Pontiella desulfatans: one gene and its partner. The main gene of each other region encodes a partner of the protein of the gene in region 2 in a complex. Links are inferred from orthologs where the notes say so. Each region holds a gene or a part of one and is shown on either strand. Other genes may lie near its edges. The genes, in order: glmM and cdaA.

Region 1 (3,147 bases), on a different replicon or contig from region 2:
GCCATAAAGCAAACCATGGTCGAACACCGAAACAACGGCATCCTTTTCATCAACCAACCTATCACCTAAAAATATCTTCATTCATCTTTCCTTGATTATCCAAAAGCCCGTCTTTCAGGAAAAGCTCGCGGGAACACCGCGACGCAACGTCCTGACTATGGGTAACGAGCACGAGAGTATGCCTCCTGGCCTCGACCAGTTGAAACAAATAATTCAACACTTTTTCACCGGTCCTCGAATCGAGGTTTCCGGTCGGCTCATCACAGAATATAATGTCCGGATCGTTCATCAGGGCCCGGGCAATGGCCACGCGCTGCTGCTCGCCACCGGACAGCTCCTGGGGGCGGTGCCCCACCCGCTCGCCGAGGCCGACCTCCACGAGCAGCTCCTTCGCCCGGGCCTTCGCATCGCCCCTGGAGCGCTGCGCCATGGCCGGCAGCGCGACGTTCTCGACAATATCCAGCTCCGGCAGCAAATGGAACGACTGGAAAACATAGCCCACGTTTTCCGCCCGGAAGCGTGCCCGCCGTTGCGACGACATGCCATACACGCTATGCCCGTTGAACCGGACCACGCCATCCTTCGGCGTATCCAGCCCACCCAGCACATGAAGCAGCGTGCTCTTGCCGGAACCGCTCTCCCCCATGATCGAAAGTGTTTCGCCGGCATCGACCGACAACGAAACGCCTTTCAACACATCCAGCGTCGTTTTACCGATCGTGTAGGAGCGCTTAATGTTCTCTGCCCTTAGAATTGTTTCTTCTTTTTCGCCCATTTACTGCAATTCCTTCCAAAACGTTGCTTTCCCTCGTGCGCGCAACATTGCCTCACCGCCACCAGTATGGGCTTTACCCAATGGTTTCCTTGACGACCACCGCCAGCCGTTCCGCAATGGCGTCGGTCAGCTTTTCGGTCGGCCCCTCGACCATTACGCGGCACATGGGTTGCGTACCCGAATAGCGCACAAGTATGCGGCCGTTTTCGCCCAACTCGTCTTCGCCCTCCTTGATCGCGTCCATCAAAACAGGAACCTCTTCGATCGGCGGCTTTTCCTTCACGTCTATGTTGATCAGCCGCTGCGGGAACGGAGTCATGACCGTTGCAAGCTCGGATAGCCTGGCTCCGGACTGCTTGACCGTGTTAACCAGCTTGAGCGCAGAGACAATGCCATCCCCGGTGGTATGGCAATCGAGGAAAATCATGTGCCCCGAATCCTCGCCCCCCACAACCGCCTCTTTTTCCTTCATCAGCTCAAGCACCAGGCGGTCGCCCACCCCGGCCACATCGACCTCGATTCCGAGTTCGCGCATGGCCGCATGGAAGCCGACATTGCTCATGACCGTGGCAACGATGCGGTTGTTTTTCAGGGCTCCGGAATCCTTGTAGGCCTTGGCGCAGATGGCCATGATCTGGTCGCCGGTCAGCTCGGCCCCGGTTTCATCCACGGCAATCAAGCGGTCGCCATCGCCATCGAACGCCAGACCGAGATCGGCACCCACTCCCTTCACCTTGGTTTGTAGATCCTGCGTATGCTGCGATCCGCAATGGTCGTTGATGTTCATGCCGTTGGGCTCGGCGTGGATCGTCGTCACATCGGCGCCGAGTTCGGAGAAAATCAACGGGGCGCATTTGTAGGTGGCCCCATTGGAGCAATCGAGCACCACCTTCATGCCGTCCAGCGTCATGTCGTTCGGGAAGGTGTTTTTGCAGAATTCAATATAGCGGCCCATGGCGTCGTCGATGCGCTTGGCCTTGCCAACATCCTGCGCCACGGCGCGGATGTTGTTGATGCGCCCGCTGAGTACGAGTTCCTCGATTTCGGCTTCCATTTCATCGGGTAGTTTATAGCCGGTGCGCCCGAAAATCTTGATGCCGTTGTCGAAATAGGGGTTGTGCGAGGCGGAGATCACGATACCCGCATCGGCGCGCATGCTCTGGGTGATGAAGGCCACGGCCGGCGTCGGGATCGGCCCGAGCAGCAGCACATCCACGCCCATCGAGGTGATGCCGGCCGTCAACGCGTTTTCCAGCATGTAGCCGCTCAGGCGCGTATCCTTGCCAATGATGATGCGTGGCCGGGTGCCCTGCTCCCGATGATATTCCTTGCAGGTGTAGGCCAATGCACGCCCGATCTGCAGCGCCATTTCCGCCGTCATGTTCCCCTCGTTCGCCATGCCGCGAACGCCGTCTGTTCCGAATAATGTTCCCATGCTCTCTATCTCCAAAGATTTTCGATACGGTCTACGATTTCCTGCAACCAGTTGCGCCCCGCATCTTTTACGGTGGACCGCAAGGAGTGGATGCTTTCGGTATATGATTCCTTCGGCTCCATGGCTTGGAGGAAATCCCCAGGTGATGGAATGGCAAGGCCATCGATCTTGGACTTCAGTTGCGGCCAGTCGGAGTTAAAGCGTTTTTGCACTTCGATCTCTTCCCGCTTGCCGCCGTTGGCTTCGAGCCATTGGATGGAATATTCAAGTTTTCCGGCGAGGTCGCCGAGGCGCTTGATGCGTTCCTTCAAGACAAGGTCGAGATTCTTGAGGCCGCCATCGAGCACGGCCTGGTCGAACGAATCGCGCACGAACAACGGGCGAACATGGCGGTACCATTCGCGCAAGGCGAGAATGTTGCCGATGTAGGCGAGGTTGTTTTTCACGATGCGATCCGTCCTGCGGTAGACTCCGGTTTCATAGGGACGCGTTCCGGCTTCGGGCACTGCGGGCACCTGAAGCTGGTTTTCCCCGAGAATGTCCTCCCGGCAAACGCCGCCGGCCGCCACGACCGAGCCGTAGGCGATGCGCGCTGGGCCAACCAGCCCACCCTGCCCGCCAAGAAAGATTGGCCGCTTGCCGAGGAACACGCCGTTGGGCACGTCGCCGATCAGCGATGCGGTGGCCTTGTCCTGGTGCGGGGTAAAGTTGAAGTGGATGTAGGACGAACCGACCTCGGAATGATCCTTCCGGCTGGTTCCGCCGGCCATGAGCACATCGCAGAGGTTGATCAGGCTTCCGCAGGTCACGAACGGCATCAGGATGGTTTGCTTGAATCCGACCGTATGGGCGCCATTGGCCTCTTCCTCCAGAATGGTTCCGGCACGCACATGCGCCCCGCTGCCCATATTGGCCCCCTCGAAAAAGACCGCCCCGG
Region 2 (3,220 bases):
CAGGCGCATCGGCTATATTCCAGACTGCAACGGCATTCCCCAGACGACGTACGCGTTGCTGACCGATATGGACGCCATGATCCTCGACGGCCTGCGCCCGAAGGAACACCCCACCCACTTCAACATTGAACAATGCGTTGAAAGCCTCGCCCGGATCGGCGCAAAAAAATCCTTCATCACCCACCTCACCCACAACTCCGAACACCACGCCCTCCAAGCCCGGCTCGGAGAAGCCGTAACCGTGCCTTGGGATGGGTTGCGAGTCATGCTATGAATTTAGTCATGACACCAAGGAGAATCCATACCTGGCCGTGCAAGGGACGGACGCTGGTGCTTGGCGAGCGGACGCTGGTGATGGGTATTTTGAATGTCACGCCGGATTCGTTTTCCGATGGCGGCGTCTTTTCCGATCCGGGCAAGGCGGTCGAGCGCGCGCTGGAAATGGTTGCGCAGGGGGCGGACCTCATCGACATCGGCGGCGAGTCGACCCGCCCGGGCGCCGAGCCGGTTCCGGTTTCCGAAGAGATTGAGCGCACCGTTCCCATCATCGGGAAAATCCGCGAGCATTCCGACATCCCGATTTCGATCGATACGATGAAATCAGCTGTTGCGCGCCTCGCCCTGGAGGCCGGTGCGGATATCATCAACGATGTTTCCGCGCTCGAACACGATGCCGGCATGGCGGGGGTTGCGGCGGAATCCGGAGCAGGTGTGGTGCTGATGCACAAGCAGGGTTCGCCGCAGACCATGCAGGACAATCCGACCTATGGCGATGTCGTCGGGGAAGTCCGCAACTATCTGAAGGCCCGCCTGGACTTCGCGGAGCAAGAAGGGATCGGCCGCAACCGCATGGTGATCGACCCGGGCATCGGCTTCGGGAAAACCTTCGCCCACAACCTGGCGCTGCTGCGCGGCCTGCCGCAACTGGCGGAGTGCGGATGCCCGATCCTGGTCGGGGCTTCGCGCAAACGGTTCATCGGCGAGATCCTCGCCCGGGACACCCCGGCGGCGCGGATGGCGGGCAGCCTGGGGGTTGCGGCCTGGGCGGCGGCCCGGGGGGCCCACATTTTGCGGGTGCACGACGTAATCGAAACTTGCGATGTTTGCCGGATCGCGGATACACTTTCTGCCGGTGATTAGTGATGCAGGAATGGAAAGAAGCCTTTGAAGTACCGAATACGCTGGGATGGATCGAGATATTCATCCTGGCCGGCTTGCTTTATTTCGTTTTCCGGCTCTTCCAGGGGACGCGCGGCGCGTCCATCCTTTCGGGGCTGATTGTGCTGTTTGGCATCCTTTCGGCCGTCACCAGCCTCAGCCACCTCGATGTGCTCAACTGGATCCTCTCCAAGCTGATGCTCTATATTACGCTGGCCATCATGGTGATTTTCCAGCCCGAGATCCGGCGGGTGCTCGCGCGCCTGGGCCGCCAACCCTGGCGCAACAATGGAATGGCCTCGCAGAAAAGCCTGGTTGAACCCATCCTGCAGACGGTGAAGCTGCTCTCGAAACGCAAGATCGGCGCCCTGATTGCCATCGAGCGCGAGATTGGAACGCGCGCCATACAGGATACGGGCACCCGGATGAACAGCGCCGTCAGCTCGGAGCTGCTGGCCACGATCTTTTTCCCGCACACCCCGCTGCATGATGGCGGCGTGATTATCTCGGGCGACCGCATTTGCGCCGCCGGGTGCCTTTTCCCGCTTTCGCAGAAAGAGGAGCTGAGCAAGATGCTCGGCACACGCCACCGCGCCGCAATCGGCATTACCGAAGAGACCGACGCCATCGTGATCGTGGTATCGGAGGAGACCGGTGCGGTTTCGATTGCCTACAACGGCCGCCTGCGCCGCGGGCTCAATGCGGAAAAGCTCCACCGGGTCTTGTCGTCGATGCTGCGCCGCGAGCGAACCGGGCTGGCCCGCTTCCGCGAAAAGATACAAACCGGCGAAGCCATGCTCTCCGACACCGTTTTAATGACCCTCAACGAGGAGCAGGATGAAGAATAGCTTCTCCAGATTCTGGATTCAGGTCAACCGCGACAAATGGCTGATCCTGCTTTGCATTGGGCTGGCCTTCTTTGCGTGGCAAGGCATCCGGAAAACCATCGGGCTGGAGCTGCCGGTCTCGAACATCACGGTCGATGTCGCTGTTCCGGAAGGCTGGGCGGTCTGGGAAAAATCGGTGCACCGCGTGAACATCGAGTTCCGTGGCTCGCGCGAGGATTTCCGCTATATGAACAACGAGCAGCTCAAGGTGGTCGTTCCCGTGGCCAACCCCGAGCACGGCAAGGAGATGACCATCAAGCTTTCGGAAAAATTCCTCAAGAACCCGACCGGCGCAAAAGTGGTCAGCTTCAGCCCGTCCGAAATCGTCGTACGGCTCGACCAGGAAAGCGAGCGGTCGTTGCCGGTCAAGGCAGCCATCGAGGGCTCGTTGCCGGCGGGACTTGAGATCGAACGGATTGTCTGTACGCCGGCATCGGTCAGCGTGGCGGGCGCACGCCAAGTGCTGGATGAAATGGAAAACATCCACACCGAACCGGTTGACCTGAAGGATCGCAAGGGTTCGTTCAAGGAGAGCGTACCGATCGCCCTGCCCCAGGCGGGACGCATGCGGGTCGCGCCCGACTGGGTCTCCGTCGAATTTTTCATCGAAGCCCACTCCAGCACGGAAACCTTCGAAAAGATTCCGGTCAGAACCATGTGCGCCCCGGGCGAAAAACGCCAAATCAGCGTACAACCCCTAACGGTGGAAATCATCGTGCAAGGCCAGCAGCAGAAGATCGAGAAACTGCGGGCCTCGGATATTTTTGCCTATGTCGCCTGCCACGACCTGACGGAAAGCGCGGGCTACGACCTGCCGGTGGAGGTCGACCTTCCCACCGGCCTGCAACTCGTCAAAACCGAACCCGCCGTAGTCCATATTGAGATCGGCACGACCCATTAGGAGATTTTTATCATGAAACGCACACTCATCCTCGCAATGGCGGCCCTGCTTTCCACCGGTGCCCTGGCCCAGCAAACCAATACGCCCTCGGGCCTCCAACTCGACAGCAAGACCGACGAGGAGCGCATTGCGTTCCTGCTCAACGTGGCATCCGCCTATTTCGCGGAGGACGATTTCGATTCGGCCATCAGCGCCTACGAGCGCATCCTGGAAATCGACCCGATGCATCAGGAGTCGCGCTACATCGTCGGCCACGTCTACATCAACGCCAAGC

The links.
Region 1: the proteins of cdaA (region 2) and glmM are in contact, whole or in part, in a crystal structure (PDB 7OJS), measured with the Bacillus subtilis proteins. The link is inferred for Pontiella desulfatans from one-to-one orthologs.

Annotation. Positions count from the first base shown.
Region 1 is NZ_CAAHFG010000001.1:1,879,163-1,882,309, reverse strand. The notes cover bases 30-2,854. They hold glmM (phosphoglucosamine mutase), read right to left. Parts: upstream 2,211-2,854; coding sequence 849-2,210; downstream 30-848. Other genes in these bases: E9954_RS06900 (UDP-N-acetylglucosamine pyrophosphorylase), read right to left, coding at 2,216-2,854; E9954_RS06910 (ABC transporter ATP-binding protein), read right to left, coding at 62-775; ilvE (branched-chain-amino-acid transaminase), read right to left, coding at 30-81. In the rest of the region: more of ilvE, read right to left, coding at 1-29; more of E9954_RS06900, read right to left, coding at 2,855-3,147. UniProt on the Bacillus subtilis protein: Catalyzes the conversion of glucosamine-6-phosphate to glucosamine-1-phosphate. Glucosamine-1-phosphate is used for cell wall biosynthesis.
Region 2 is NZ_CAAHFG010000004.1:900,246-903,465, reverse strand. What follows is about bases 177-3,074. They hold cdaA (diadenylate cyclase CdaA), read left to right. Parts: upstream 177-1,142; coding sequence 1,143-2,006; downstream 2,007-3,074. Other genes in these bases: E9954_RS29355 (tetratricopeptide repeat protein), read left to right, coding at 2,959-3,074; E9954_RS29360 (CdaR family protein), read left to right, coding at 1,996-2,946; folP (dihydropteroate synthase), read left to right, coding at 283-1,140; E9954_RS29375 (MBL fold metallo-hydrolase), read left to right, coding at 177-274. Outside these bases: more of E9954_RS29375, read left to right, coding at 1-176; more of E9954_RS29355, read left to right, coding at 3,075-3,220. UniProt on the Bacillus subtilis protein: One of 3 paralogous diadenylate cyclases (DAC) in this bacteria, catalyzing the condensation of 2 ATP molecules into cyclic di-AMP (c-di-AMP). Upon expression in E.coli leads to c-di-AMP synthesis.